DNA from 2 places in the Rhodococcus sp. PSi06 genome. Region 2 is predicted to be linked to the other one. Evidence: riboswitches for the same ligand, from Rfam matches in the RefSeq annotation. Region 2 holds a riboswitch; the other holds the start of a gene.
What was found. A riboswitch is a leader RNA that binds a small molecule or an ion and turns the genes downstream of it on or off. The one in region 2 is predicted to bind thiamine pyrophosphate.

Region 1 (7,720 bases), on a different contig from region 2:
GGCACCGAAGGTTCCCGGAAGCGGCGCTTCGGGCACGGCTGTCGAACCCAATTCCGTCCAGCTGATCGCTGGATCACCAGCGAAGTTCGAGAGCCTCGGCGATCCCAAGTTCCATCGCTTCGACGGCCCTGCGGCCCCGCTACCGTACGGCGAGGTACTCACCATCCCCGGCAGTGGCTCCACCAACGGCTTGCAGTGCAGCGTCGACGAGAAAGCCGGAGTCACCTGTACCGATCAGGTCGGCCACGGTTTCACGGTCTCGGCCGAGGATTTCGACCTTCGCTGATGGCGTCGTTCGCGCAGCAAAGTACCAGGCGTAATGTCCGGAGACGGTACTACAATTGCCGTACGGTCTCCCCAGCGGCCGACGCCCACGCGCGCGGCCAGAAGGTGCGTTGCTCATGAATCAGACCTCGGACCACCACACAGCGAAGGTCATCGGCGTCAGCGTCGCCGCCGCTGTCGGCGGCTTCCTGTTCGGCTTCGACAGCTCGGTCATCAACGGTGCTGTCGACTCGATCGAAGATCACTTCTCGCTGGGCTCGTTCACCACCGGGTTCGTGGTGGCGATCGCATTGATCGGCTGCGCAGTGGGTGCATGGTTCGCCGGCAGCCTCGCGGATCGTTGGGGACGAAAGCGAGTGATGCTGCTCGGCTCGGCGCTGTTCATCATCTCCTCGGTGGGCTCCGGCTTTGCGTTCAGCGTCCCCGACCTCATGCTGTGGCGAGTGCTCGGCGGACTCGGCATCGGCATCGCGTCGGTGATCGCGCCGGCGTATATCGCCGAGATCGCTCCGGCCAAATGGCGCGGGTCGCTGGCCTCGCTCCAGCAATTGGCCATCACCATCGGCATTTTCGCTGCCCTGTTGTCCGACGCACTTCTTGCGGGGGCTGCAGACGGGGCGTCCAACGATCTGTGGTTCGGCGTCGAGGCATGGCGCTGGATGTTCCTCGTCGGCGTGATCCCTGCTTTCGTCTACGGAATCCTGGCCACCCTCATCCCGGAGTCACCTCGATATCTGGTGGGTCAGCACCTGGACGAGGAAGCCGCGAAGGTGCTCGCGAACATCACCGGCGAACTGCATCCCGACGAGCGTGTCCACGAGATCAGGCTGACGCTGCGCAAGGAATCTCGCTCGTCGTTCGCTGACATCCGCGGCCCGAAGTTCGGTCTGCAGCCCATCGTGTGGGTGGGTATCACGATGGCGGTCCTGCAACAACTGGTCGGCATCAATGCCATTTTCTACTACTCGACGACGCTGTGGCGGTCGGTCGGCTTCACCGAGGATCAGTCGTTCACAACCTCGGTGATCACTGCAGTGATCAACGTGGTGATGACGTTCGTGGCAATTCTGTTCGTCGACCGCATCGGTAGACGCAAATTGTTGATGGGCGGCTCGATCGGAATGTTCGTCGGACTCGTCATGGCCTCCGTCGCTTTCTCGCAGGCGACCGGCAGTGGTGACGAAGTCAGCCTGCCGGCTCCGTGGGGTGCCATCGCACTCGTCGGTGCCAATCTGTTCGTGATCTTCTTCGCCTCGACCTGGGGACCGATCATGTGGGTCATGCTCGGCGAGATGTTCCCCAACCGTATGCGCGCGATGGCACTGGGCATCGGAACGGCCGCGAACTGGATGGCCAACTTCGCTGTGACACTTGCATTCCCGCCTCTCACGTCTTCGGTGGGACTGTGGGCCATCTACGCCGGATTCGCGCTGTTCGCGGCGCTGTCCTTCATCTTCGTCAAGGCCAAGATTCGCGAGACCAAGGGCATGGAGCTCGAAGACATGCTGGGGTAGACCCGAACTACATGAAGGGGCAGTAGCGCCGGTACCGAGTGACCGGTGTTACTGTCGCTTTCGTTCTGACACGGGGTGTGTCCGCCGATGCGGATGCTGAGATCAAACCCGCCGAACCTGATGCAGGTAATACTGACGAAGGGATGTCAAGGCGATGACGCCTGTTGTATCTGCGGACCCGGTCCGCTTCACCGATCTCCTGTGGGATGCCTCCGAGGACATTCGACGCGAGATCGACAACCTGGAATTTCTTCGACTGCTCGGTGCCGGGACTCTTCCGCTCGACGCGTTCCGTCGATACCTCGAGCAGGACTCGCTGTATCTGAGCGGGTACGTGAAGTCGCTGTCCTTGTTGGCGGCACACGCACCGACTCCACTCGCCGGAGCCTTCTGGGCAAGCGCCGCCGCGAGCGCCATGGACGAGGCAGCGTCGCACGAGGCCATGCTGACCAGTGGTTCTCTCCCCGCGTCGACGGCCGCTCCGGAGCCCTCGCCGGCCTGCCTGGGCTACACGTCCTATCTGATCGCAACGGCTGCAACCGAGCCGTATCCGGTGGCTGCAGCGGCGGTGCTGCCGTGTTTCTGGATCTACGCCGATGTAGGCCGCTCACTCGCCGCAGCCGCGAAGACGGTGCTCGATCGCGACCCCGATCACCCCTATGCAACCTGGGTGGCCACTTACGACGCACCCGAATTCCATGCCATCGTCGACGCTGCGAAAGCGTTCGTGGACGATGCCGCCGAGGCGGCGACCGCAGATCAGCGCGAGCAGATGATCGATGCTTTCGTGGTCGCGTCGAGGTACGAATTGATGTTCTGGGACAGCGCCTTGCATCCGACTCCATGGCCGTTGACCAAGAGCGCGGTGTACGCATGAGAACCACTCGAATCGTGGCCGCGCTGGCAGCGGCAATGGTGGCGACCACCGGACTGGCAGGATGCGCGGAATCGACCGATTCCGACACCATCCGATTCGCCCTCGATTGGACCCCGAACACCAATCACACCGGCCTCTATGTTGCCGTACAAGAAGGATATTTCGCCGATGCCGGATTGAACGTGGAAATTCTGCCCTACAACAACACCGCGGCAGACACTCTTGTCGACGCCGGCAACGCCGAGTTCGGCATCAGCACACAGAGTTCGGGGGTCTTCGCCACCTCGGCGGGCGCACAGACGGTATCGGTTCTCGCACCACTGCAGAGTTGGGCGACGGGCATCGGAGTCCGCGCGGATCGCGACGACATCCCGAGCCCGAAGGCGCTCGACGGCAAGGTCTACGCCGGCTTCGGAGAATCCGGCGAGCAAGCCGGGTTGAAGAAAGTGATCGAGAACGACGGTGGCACAGGCGAATACGAGACCGTCGTTCTGGGAACCTCGGCGTACGAGGCGGTGTATTCGGGTACCGCGGACTTCACCGTCTCCTACCTCGCGTGGGAAGGCATCGAGGCCGAACACAACGGCACCCCGATGAAATACTTCGATTACACCGATTACGGATTCCCCGATGCCTATGCCCTGACGATCAGTGGCAACCAACCCTGGCTGTCCGCCCATCCGGACGAAGCGAAGAAGTTCGTGCAGGCTCTGCAACGCGGATATCAACTCGCTGCCGACGATCCCGACAGAGCTGCCCAGGATCTGATCGACGCGAACCCCGGAACCTTCACCGACGAGTCACTCGTGTTCGAGAGCCAGGAAATGCTCGCGGCGAAGTACATGAAGGACGCGTCCGGCGAGGTCGGGAGACAGAGCCTCGACAAGTGGACTGCGTACTCGAGGTTCCTGTACGAAAGCGGCGTACTGGCCGACCAGGACGGCGCGCCTCTGACGACGGAGCCCGACTGGTCGACCTACTTCACCAATGACTACCTCGGCGATCGATAAGCCGGTCACCGCTGAGCGAGACGCGTTCTCGTTCAGCGGAATCCGAGCCTCGATCCGCTGGGCGTGGCCCGCCCTCACCGTCGTCGCCGCCTTGATTGCGGCCTGGCAGGTCTACGTTCAGGTCAGCGGTATCCGTCCGCAGGTGCTGCCGTCGCCCGGCCGCGTCGTCGTACAAGGTTGGGCGCAGCGTGATGCGATCGTCGAGAACGCGGCGGCGACGCTACAGGTGACGCTCGTGGGATTCTCTGTCTCGCTGGCCCTCGCCTGGCTGCTGGCCGTTGCAGTCGATTTCTCGCCGTGGCTCCGGCGCGCCTTCGTACCGCTCTTCGTCGTCTCACAGACACTGCCGATCATTGCGATCGCACCCTTGCTGATCATCTGGTTCGGCTTCGGTTTGCTCCCCAAGGTTCTGGTGATCGCCCTGGCCACGTTCTTTCCGATGGCCATCGGACTCATCGAGGGCTTCGCGGCAGCCGATCGTGATGCGCGATCTCTACTCACCAGCATGGGGGCCTCACGCTGGCAACAATTTCGGTACGTCCGACTACCGTCGGCGCTCCCCCGGTTCTTCACCTCCCTGCGCATCGGGATCACCTACGCGGTCGTCGGAGCAATTTTCGCCGAATACGCCGGAGCCAGTGCGGGGCTCGGCATCTACATGAGCCAACAGAAGAACTCTTTCCGGACCGATCTGGTGCTCGCCGCGGTGGCTGTCACCGCTGTGATCAGTGTGATCCTCTTCGTCTCGACGTTCGTGGTGGAGCGATTGGTTGCTCCGTGGGCACGACACGGTTCGGCGGCACTGCATGTCTGATCCCGCCGACTCGGACAACTGCATCGACGTACGCGACCTCTCGAAATCGTTCGGCGGCACACCCGTCCTCGACGGCGTTTCGTTCGGTGTGAAGCCCGGTGAATTCGTCTCGATCATCGGACCCAGTGGATCGGGCAAGAGCACGGTGTTCAACATGCTTGCCCAACTCGACCGACCCGACTCCGGCACAGTTCGCGTACCCCCGTGCGCGTACATGCCCCAGAAGGATCTTCTGTTTCCGTGGAGATCGGTACTGGACAACACCACGCTCGGACTGGAAGTGCAGGGTGTGGCAAAGAAAGAAGCCCGGGCGCGGGCGCAGGAGTTGTTTCCGGTGTTCGGCCTCGACGGGTACGAGTCGGCCAGGCCGTCCGAGCTTTCCGGCGGCATGCGCCAGCGAGCAGCGTTGCTGCGCACGGTGGTGCAGGGTCGGTCGGTGCTGCTGCTCGACGAGCCGTTCGGGGCGCTGGACTCGCTGACTCGCAGCGACATGCAGGCCTGGTTGCAACAGGTGTGGTCAGAGTTTCGGTGGACGGTGCTGATGATCACGCACGACATCCGCGAGGCGGTCTACCTCTCCGACCGTGTGGTCGTTCTCTCCCCCAAGCCGGCCCGTGTGCGACGACAGGTCGAGGTGCCCCTGTCCCGCCCACGCGGACTCGACATCGTAACGACGCCTCAGTTCGCTGCGGTGGAGAAGCAACTGATGGATGTGCTGCTGAACGCGTGGTGACTCCCCGGTGCGTTCAGTCGACGCAAGGGATGCCGCCGTCACTGTGGACACCCTCGTCCGTTACGGCAGGCGGGGATTGGGGCGGTTCGGGGACGCTCTCCACGACCGGTGGCGGCACCGCACCCTCGGTGGCACCCGGTACGTCGAAAGCCGGCTGCGCCGCAGGTCCGATCAATCGCGCGGCCTCGGCTCTGATCGCGTCCACGTCGACGAGGTTAACGTCCTGGCCGTCCACGGTGTCGTAACCCAGGATCGGCAGAGTGTAGAAATCGATGTCGCCGTGCATGACGGCACCGGCTCCGCCGGCCAAGCTGATCGGGTCCAGGGACGCATCGATGACGATGTCGTTCTTGGTACCTGCGATCAGTGCGCGTAGTTCGCCCAGGTTCGCCAGCACTCCGGACTCGCTGAGCTTGGCCATCACTCCGGCCACGAACGCCTGCTGCCGCTTGGTGCGATCCAGATCGCCGTTGTCGAGTCCATGCCGTTGTCGCACGAAGGACAGCGCCTGTGGCGCGCTCAGTTCCTGAGCACCCCCAGGGAAATCGGCACCCGAGTAGGTGTCGTGCACGGGGTTGTTCAGGCAGACCTGAATCGGGCCGACAGCTGTGGCCACGTCGTAGAACCCCAACAGATTGACCTCGGCGAAATGGTCGATGGGAACGTCGAGGAGATCACGGACGGCGGTGAGGGTCGAGCGTCGCCCGGCTTCGCGTGCTCGACGCTCCCGTTCGGCAGAATCGGTGATCCCGTCTTCGAGCAACTGCGAGTCGGCGTCGGCCTTGGCCAGCCCGTAGGCCTCCTTGATCTTGCGCTTGCCGTACCCGGGCACGTCCACGTAATCGTCTCGGGGAATCGACAGCGCCGTCGCTCGGCCGCCGCCGGCCGGAAGGTGAACCAGCAGAAGCGTATTGGTGTTGTATCCACCGACGTCACTGTCGCCGGCGTGCAAGGTGTCGGTGACGAACGCAGCGGGCAGATCGTTGCCGTCCATGTCCTTACGACTGTCGAGGCCGATCAGCAATATGTTGGTGTCGGCACCGTTGACGTCAGGATCGTTGTTCGCAATACCCTCGAGCGCGTCGGATGTGGTCAATCCGGTAGTTGCCTCCCGATATACCCCGTACCCGATGCCACTGACCGCGACGGCGGCAACGGACGCCGCCGCCACGACAACTCTGCCGATTCGCAGAGCGACTGCACGGTTCCGAGGTGGCCGTGAGATCCGGTGGCGACCCGGTCCTCGTTCGACGGGGTCGATGCCGTCCTGAGGACCGTTCGATTGCACCCATCCAGGTTACTCGGCCCTCACGTGGGCGAGACGGTGCCCAAGCGCTGGGCGAGCTCGTCGACAGCCGCCAGTGCTGCATCGAGGCCCGCCCGCGCCTCCGGAATCCTCGATGCCAGACCGGGAACCCGCTCCGCCAAAGTCAGGTCGACCGGAACGAAGTGGACATCCATGCCCAGTGCGACAGCCAGAACCTGCCGCAGCTGGCCGGTGGTGTGATCGACCGCCGCCCCATCCGTGCCAGGGGTGTAGTCGTTTCCGCGACTGGTGATCACCACGGCGGGCTTGCCGACCAGTGGTGCCGTGTCGCCGTCGAACGGAACGGTGATGCCGGGAACGTGGACGTAGTCGATCCATGCCTTCAATGTCGATGGAATCGACCAGTTGTACATGGGCGCACCGATCAACACCACGTCCGCGGAGATCAACTCTTCGATCAACTCGACCTGCAGTGCCTCGGCCGCCGGGTCGACAACCTCGTCCGCAGTCCGCAGGTGTGGTGCCCAATGCAGCGCGGAAGTAGGCAGGTGGGGCAGCGGACTGGTGTGCAGATCACGATGGATCACCGAATGATCCGTCCCGATGCCGTGCCATGCGTCCGAAAAGCGAGCTGTCACTCGACGGCTGACCGAACGGGACAGGTCTGCGGACGAATCCAGGTGCAACAACTGCGGCACTGAAACACTCCTCGCGTGGTGGGTGTCCCGAGCGTAAGCGAACCGCACGCTTCTATTCTGACCGGATGGACTTCCGATTCGTCACCTCTGCGCTGAGTTCACGATCGGCCGCGCGAATAACAGCTGCACTCCACGAGCGCACCAGCTCCGACGTCGATGTCGTTCTCGGCGGGACATCGGTGGACTTGGACGACAAAGGCCGCGCAGCGGTTCTCGAACTGCTCACCCAGTTGGCGACCGCCAGAGCCGTGGCAATCGGAACCGTCGAGGAGCTGTTGACGACGTCGCAGGCGGCGGAGGTGCTCGGGGTGTCCGACACCTACGTGCGCCGCCTGGCCGACGCCGGCGATCTACCGATCGAAATGCGCGGAACCCACCGCCGCTTCCGTCTGGAAGATCTGCTCCGCCACCGAGACCGATTTCGCTGACAGTTCGTTATGGTGACCGATCAGCCGGCTTCGCGCTCGAACTGCTCGGACTGCAATGTCATGAGGTCGCGAAACGCATGCCCGGCCGCACGCC
Region 2 (7,720 bases):
ACTCGGCATCTATGCCGCCGGGATGTTCGCCCAGCAGACACCGCCGATCACGACCAACTTGGCGAGGTTGGTGGATCAGGCCGCAGAGAAGCTGTCGCCCGAGGCTCTGGGCTACATCGTGGCGAGCGCGGGCAGCGGATCGACGGCTCGGGCGAACCGGGCAGCGTTCGACAAGTGGGCCATCGCCCCGCGAATGCTGCGTAGTTCTGCCGCTCGTGATCACGCCTGCACTGTGCTCGGTACCGAGATGCCTGCTCCGTTGTTGATCGCACCGGTGGGAATTCAGACCCTTGCCCACCCCGAGGGCGAACTCGCGACCGTTCGAGCGGCTGCGGAACTCGGTGTGCCATACATACATTCGACTCAGGCCTCGCATTCGTTCGAGCAGATCGCCGAGGCGGGCGGCGATGCGCCGCGCTGGTACCAGCTCTACTGGCCGACGGACGAGTCGGTGTTGCTGAGCTTCCTGCAGCGTGCGAAGGACACCGGATTCACCACCTTGGTGGTAACTCTCGACACGACGCTGCTCGGATGGCGGCCCGCCGACCTGGACCGCGGCTACCTACCGTTCCTGGCGAACCTCGGCATCGAGAACTATCTGACCGACCCGGCGTTCCAGGCCGGGCTGGCCCAGCCGGTGGAGGAGAATCCCGTTGCCGCCGCGATGCATTGGGCGCAGATGTTCCCGAACCCGGGACTGTCGTGGAAGAACCTGTCTTTTCTGCGTGAGCACTGGGACGGTCCGATCGTGCTCAAGGGCATCTGCACCGTGGGCGACGCCCGAGAGGCCGTCGCTCACGGAGTCGACGGCATCGTGGTCTCCAACCACGGCGGACGTCAGATAGACGGTGCCAGGCCGTCTCTCGACGCGCTGCCGTCCATCGTCGATGCGGTCGGTGACGACCTGACGATTCTGTTCGACTCCGGGGTGCGCACCGGCGCGGACATGGCGAAGGCGCTGGCTCTCGGTGCCGACGCAGTTCTTCTGGGCCGACCGTTCCTGTATGGCCTCGCGCTCGGTGGGCAGGAGGGTGTTGCGCACGTATTACGTTGCCTGATTGCGGAATTCGATCTGGTGACCAGCTTGTCCGGTCACACCGGTGCTGCCGAACTGGGCCGCGACTCCATCATGGAGTCATGATGGAGTGGACGAAGCACGCTATCTGGTGGCACCTGTATCCGCTCGGTTTCACCGGCGCACCGGTACATGGTTGGGACGGTGAATCCCAGTCGGATCTGCACCGGCTGAGCAGAATCGAGAAGTGGCTCGACTACGCACTCGAACTCGGTGCTTCGGGCATCGCCCTCGGTCCGATCTTCGAGTCCGAGAAGCACGGCTACGACACCGTCGATTACTACCACGTCGACGGCAGGCTCGGCACCGACGAGGACATCGACTCGTTGATCTCCGCGGCCCACTCCCGCGGCCTGAAGGTGATGTTCGACGGCGTCTTCAACCATGTGGCGCAGAGCTTCCCGAAGTTCCGCGAGGCTTTGGCTCAGGGCCCGGAGTCCGAGGCTGCCGGGTGGTTTCACCTCGATTGGTCCGGAGACGAGCCGACGCACCGAAACTTCGAGGGTCACGACGAACTGGTGGCACTCAACCACGAGAGCCCGCATGTGCAGCAGTACGTCGTGGACGTGCTCTCGCACTGGCTCGAACGTGGCGTCGACGCCTGGCGGCTCGACGCGGCCTACGCGGTGTCGCCCCGGTTCTGGTCCGTGGTGTTGCCCAAGGTGCGGGAAAAGCATTCGGACGCATACTTTCTCGGCGAGGTCATCCACGGCGAATACGACCGAATCGTCTCTGCCTCCACACTGGATTCGGTCACCCAGTACGAACTGTGGAAGGCGATCTGGAGCGGCCTGAGCGAGCTCAATTTCTTCGAACTGTCGCATGCCCTCGAGCGGCACAACGGCTGGTTGGATGCCTTCGTACCCGCCACGTTCGTCGGAAACCACGACGTCAATCGCATCGCCAGCGTCATCGAAGACGAGCGACATCTGGTGCACGCGTTGGTGGTTCTGTTCACCGTCGGCGGGATGCCGATGATCTACTACGGCGACGAGCAGGCCTTCCGCGGCGTCAAGGAGGATCGGGTCGGTGGTGACGACGAGGTGCGTCCCGAGTACCCGGAGTCATCCGAGGACCTGGCTCCGTACGGTTGGCCGGTGTTCCATATCCACCAAGAACTCATCGGTGTCCGGCGGCGAAATCCGTGGTTGTACTCCGCACGCACCGAGACGCTCGAGCTCACGAACACCGCACTGCTCTACCGAGCCTTCGCCGACGACGAATCGATCACCGTGGCATTGAATCTCGGCGACGAGGCAGTTGGCTACGCAGTCGAGGGTGACGCCGTGATCGCCGGTGAGGCGAATCTCGATGGCGGACGGCTGAGCGTTCCGCCCCACGGTTGGGCCATCATCGGCTGAGGTAGTCGGAAGTCGAGAGTTCGTTGCGCTGGATGTCGATCATGGCTGTATCGACAAGCGTTGGTCCAGGCGATTCACAGCCCGAGAACGCATGAGAAGGATTGCGATCACAATTTCCATCACCCCGGCGGTTGCAAGCACCAGTCGCAGTGCCTGATCATGGGAAACTGCGCTGTGCGCAACGAGGAGCACGGGGATGAGGCCCCCCATGAACTGCGCGAAAGGGTAGAGCCCCTGACCCAGTAGTCGTCTTGCACCGAAAACAGCCCCTTGGACATCTGAATCGACGATGCCTTGCCAGAGCGATGTCAATGGAGAATTCGTGCTCTGCGTCGTCAGATTCCGGGCGAAAACGCAGAATGCTGCCGCTCCTGTGATGGAAGTGGCTGCAAGCGCCACGCGACCGAGGAGTCCGCCGAGCATCATCGACAGCGGGACAATTCGCGCTGACCGCGTCGATTTCATCACTGCCTTGATTGTCAAGGCACCTATCAATAGGCCTACGCCGCCCATCGCATTGGTTATGCCCAGGGTAAAAGATCCGCCGATGAGAATCAGCAATGCAGTTACGCTGGCGATCGCAATTCCATTGAAAAAGTTGAAGAACATGAAACTCAATTGGACCTGTCGAAGGTCGGCATCTGCCATGATTATTCGGATTCCGTCTCGGGCGCCTCGGAAAGGGCGTAACGACCTGACTCCACGAGGTCGAGATTCGCCGGCATCAGTGAGCAGAATTGCCATGACCGATATGCCGAACGAGACGGCATCGGCAACGAAGACCCAAAAGATTGGGACGCCCAGCGAGAACACAAGAGCTCCGAGCAAGGGCCCCGCGATCACTGGAGCCGATTCTATGACCGAATACGTCGCGTTCGCTCGGGTGCGATCTCCGAGTCGCTCGATGGATCCGATGACCACCTGAAACGTAATTGTCACGCATGCCGACACTGCACCATTGACCAACAGGACCGGTGCGATCGCTATCGGTGTGGACAGGGCTGCTGTCTGCGAAAGTCCAGCCATGGACATCGCCAGGATGGCGAGTATCGTGTTGCAGCTGATCAGCACAGACCGCCTCGCGAAGTGGTCCGAGATCGATCCGGCCATGGGGGCGAGATAGATCGTTCCGAACGTAATTGCGGCTTGAGCGATCGCAAGCTGCGCAGTGGACCCGGTTCGCGAAAATATCTCGAAGGTCAGCGCGAAAGTTGCGGCGGACGATCCAAGGATGGATACCAACTGGCCGGTGAAGAGAAGGAGAAAACGACTGTCTACCTGGATGATTCGTACCATCTACTCCGCCTGTGCAACTTCGCTCGGTGTTCGACGGAAATCTTTATGTACCTATTCGGGACTACGACCGCGACAACAAGTTAGCAGGAGACACGGCAACGCGCTACGGGTGGACACATCGGTTTCCGATACCGATCACGAGGCGTTGAATGCCGAGTAGACGAATGGCAGCGCAGAGGTCGTTTGTGGCCGGTGACGAGTACTCGAGGGACGGACGGGTAGCGTTCCGCCCCACGGCTGGGCAATCGTCAGCTGAGTGCCCTGGCCGCCTTCGCGCGATCGAAGAAGGCCAGCAGGTGTGTCAGTTGCTCATCGGTGACGGTGAGCTTCACTCGGTCGCCGTTGTAGTGGATCCCGCCGTCGGACGTCCGTAGACCCACGGTCACCGTGGTTCCGCGGCGCGCCGGCTTCGCGTCGACTCCGAGGTGGTCGACATGCCATCGGCACCGACCGCCCGACGCGACGGTCACCGCGGAGTCGAACACCTCGACCGTGCGGTGATCGAGAACGAAGATCACGTTCTCGTCGAGGCGATACTCCAGGTAGAGGCGTTCGGTCATGGCGGCACACTAACTTGTCATCGATCTATTAGGGCGTCTACCGGATGGGCTAGAGAGCCGTATCGACGGCAATGCAGCGCTACGACACCGCAGGTAGGTACAGTCGAACGCGACACGGGGTGCCCGACAGGGCTGAGATCACACCCGTCGAACCTGATCTGGTTAGGACCAGCGAAGGGAATGTCGTGACGTTCGGTATTCCTGTCTCTCGTGACGGTCCCGACCTCGAACGAGAGGCGAGGCGCATGAACCTAGACGAGCAGACAGTGTTGGTCACCGGGGGTGGGCGCGGACTGGGAGCCGCGATCGCCGCGGCGTTCGCCGGTCACGGCGCACGCGTCGTGATCGATTACCGGAACAGCAAAGATGCTGCCGAAGCGTTGGCGGACCAGCTCGGCGATCGTGCGTTCGCGGTTCAGGGCGATGTGACCGACGAGAGTGCGGTGGCCTCGGTGTTCGACTCTGCACGTGCACATTTCGGCACCTCGATCACCACAGTCGTCAACAACGCACTGGCTGACTTCTCGTTCGACGGTGATGCCCGACCGAAGGCCGACACGATCACCTGGGATCGGTTCGACGCTCAGCTGCGAGGCAGTGTCCGGGCGGCGTTGCTCACCACGCAGGCGGCGCTGCCGGGCATGCGAGACATAGGTTTCGGCCGAATCATCAACGTGGGCACCAACTTGTTCCAGAATCCGGTGGTGCCTTACCACGACTACACCGCGTCGAAGGCCGCCCTGCTCTCGCTGACCCGAACGTTGTCCGCGGACCTGGGTGCGGACAACATCACCGTCAACATGGTGTCGGGCGGCCTGCTGCGGACCACCGACGCCAGTGCAGCGACCCCGGCCGAGGTCTTCGACTTCATCGCCGCGTCTACTCCGCTGCAACGGGTCACCACGCCGGAGGAATTCGCTGATGCCCTGTTGTTCTTCGCCTCGCCGTGGGCGCGGTCGGTGACCGGTCAGAATCTCGTCGTCGACGGCGGCCTGGTCAAGAACTGACATGCATCTCAACGCGTTTCTGTACGGCTGCGGTCATCACAGTGCAGCGTGGCGGCACCCTGATTCACGGGTAGAGGATCTGGGCGACATCTCGTACTACGAGGAGCTTGCGCAACTCGCCGAACGGGGAAAGTTCGACGCGGTGTTCTTCGCCGACGGTCATTCTGTTCGTGACCCGGCGGGAGCGGGAACCTGGTTCCTCGAACCGATCACAGCGCTGTCTGCCATGGCCCGAGCGACCACCCACATCGGTCTGGTCACCACGGTGTCGTCGACCTTCTACACCCCGTTCCATGCCGCGCGAATGCTGGCGTCGTTGGACCACATCAGCGGCGGCCGCGCCGGCTGGAACGTCGTCACCTCCATGTTCGACGCCGAAGCGCGCAATCACGGAATGGATGCCATCCCGGCTCGCGAGGACCGCTACGGACGTGCGGCGGAGTTCGTCGATACTGCACTGGCGCTATGGGATTCGTGGGACGACGATGCCATGACGTTGGATCGAACCGGGATGTATGCAGACCCGGCCAAGGTGCATGCCATCGACCACGAGGGCACCCACTTTCGGGTGGACGGCCCGTTGACGGTACCGCGGTCGCCGCAGGGTAGGCCGGTTCTGTTCCAGGCGGGGGCGTCGGGGCCGGGTCGTGATCTCGCTGCCACGTACGCCGAGGCCATCTATGCCGTCGCCTACGATCTCGTTGCAGCGCAGAGCTATTACGAGGATATGAAGGGGCGCATCGCCCACGCGGGCCGCGACAGTGCAGCAGTGGGCATCATGCCGGGGTTGGTGACGTACATCGGATCGACGATGGACGAGGCGCATCGGAAGAAGGCCGAGCTGGACGTGTTGTTACCGACGGAGCAGTCCCTGGCGATGCTGTCGACGTTCACCGGGCAGGATTGTGCTGCTTGGGAACTCGATGAGCCGGTGCCGGCACTGCCACCCGCGTCCGAGTTCCCCGGACCGCAAGGCCGGTACGAGACCATCCTGCGCATCGTCGAGAAGGATCGCCCGACGGTGCGTGCGCTGCTGGGCACCCTCGCGGCCGGCGGCGGTCATGCGACGATGATCGGCACGCCGGAGTCCATCGCCGACGAAATGGAATCGTGGATGGGTCGCGGTGCCGACGGCTTCAACCTGATGTGCCCGCGCTACCCGGACTCACTGGCCGACTTCGTCGAGCACGTGGTCCCGATTCTGCAGCAGCGTGGCCTGTTTCGATCCGAATACACGTCGTCGACGCTACGGGGTCACCTGACCGGATGATCCGAGCCGGGTTCAGTCCAGCGAGTCGATGAATTCCCTTGTCAATCGGGAGATGTCGTCGGCATGCGAGATCGGTGACCAGTGCCCCGCCGGAATGTCGTTGCGCGTCAGGTTCTTCACCCACTTGCCGGTGTCCTCGTAGTGATAGGGCCGCACCGCGACGTCCTCGGTGTTGACGATGAGGTGCACCGGGATGTCGATGTACCGATCCCGCGGATTGGTCAGGATCGGAATGATGTTGGCGCGGTACAGCTTGGTGCCGTTGGTCGCGTCGGACCACAGCGTGGGGTTCTGGGTGACGAGCTTCGGATCGACTCCGGAGAACTCCTGGAGGAACGCCGGCCAGCCCTTGGCGAACTGTCGTTTGATCCGCAGGTTGGCAAGGATCGGGATATGGAAGGTGGCGGTGTACCAGGACGCTCGTGTCTGGGCGAGGACCTGTTTGATGCCGGCGAGACTGGGGCGACGCAGGCGGGACTGTGACCACTTGCCGAGGTGATCGAGATTCGGTCCCGAAATCGAGGTGTAGGAACGGATTCGATCTTTCGCCTGCGGCTGGGCCGCGGCCTCCCAGACCTCGACGGCACCCCAGTCGTGAGCGAGCACGTGCACCGGTGCATCGGGGCTGACCGCATCTGCCACGGCGTAGAAGTCCGACGCGAGGCGGGCCAACTTGTACGCCGACTGCTCGGTGGGCACCGTGCTTTCGCCGGCTCCGCGTGAGTCGTAGCTGATCACCCGAAAGCGGTCTTCGAGCTGCGGCACGATGTGGCTCCACAGTTCGTGCGTGTCCGGCCACCCGTGCACGAGCACGATGGGGTCGCCGTCGGGGTTGCCGCTCTCGAACACCGCCAACCGAATGCCCTCGTTGACGACCGTGGTACGAACCGCGTTGCTGCTCACTGTCTTTCCGTTCTATAGATCGAGTACGAGGCGCGCGCTTTTAGCACGTGACACGCAGATGAGCATGTGATCGCGCTGCTCCTCCGGGGTCAATCGCGACTCCAGGTGCTCGGGCTCGCCGGACAGCACCCGAACCTTGCAGGTACCACAGAAGCCCTGCTGGCACGAGTACGCGATATTGGGCTTGCGTTCCTTGACCGCAGTGAGCACCGACGCGTCGGCTGCGACGTCGAGCACAGCTCCACTGC

Region 1: it holds a riboswitch for thiamine pyrophosphate, as region 2 does, so the genes downstream of both, ACFI9K_RS23945 (TenA family protein) here and ACFI9K_RS20430 (3-oxoacyl-ACP reductase) in region 2, are expected to answer to the same signal.

The regions. Positions count from the first base shown of each region.
Region 1 is NZ_JBHNYO010000023.1:2,939-10,658, reverse strand. It holds gene ACFI9K_RS23955 (hypothetical protein) at 1-286, shown strand, start outside; gene ACFI9K_RS23950 (sugar porter family MFS transporter) at 402-1,799, shown strand; TPP riboswitch at 1,861-1,960, shown strand; gene ACFI9K_RS23945 (TenA family protein) at 1,954-2,676, shown strand; gene ACFI9K_RS23940 (ABC transporter substrate-binding protein) at 2,673-3,686, shown strand; gene ACFI9K_RS23935 (ABC transporter permease) at 3,664-4,500, shown strand; gene ACFI9K_RS23930 (ABC transporter ATP-binding protein) at 4,493-5,233, shown strand; gene ACFI9K_RS23925 (LCP family protein) at 5,247-6,521, opposite strand; gene ACFI9K_RS23920 (FMN-dependent NADH-azoreductase) at 6,542-7,198, opposite strand; gene ACFI9K_RS23915 (helix-turn-helix domain-containing protein) at 7,264-7,626, shown strand; gene ACFI9K_RS23910 (homoserine dehydrogenase) at 7,647-7,720, opposite strand, start outside.
Region 2 is NZ_JBHNYO010000016.1:104,982-112,701, reverse strand. It holds gene ACFI9K_RS20450 (alpha-hydroxy-acid oxidizing protein) at 1-1,141, shown strand, start outside; gene ACFI9K_RS20445 (alpha-amylase family protein) at 1,141-2,436, shown strand; gene ACFI9K_RS20440 (MFS transporter) at 2,476-3,732, opposite strand; gene ACFI9K_RS20435 (hypothetical protein) at 3,981-4,292, opposite strand; TPP riboswitch at 4,398-4,490, shown strand; gene ACFI9K_RS20430 (3-oxoacyl-ACP reductase) at 4,538-5,299, shown strand; gene ACFI9K_RS20425 (LLM class flavin-dependent oxidoreductase) at 5,301-6,569, shown strand; gene ACFI9K_RS20420 (alpha/beta fold hydrolase) at 6,582-7,472, opposite strand; gene ACFI9K_RS20415 (PDR/VanB family oxidoreductase) at 7,485-7,720, opposite strand, start outside.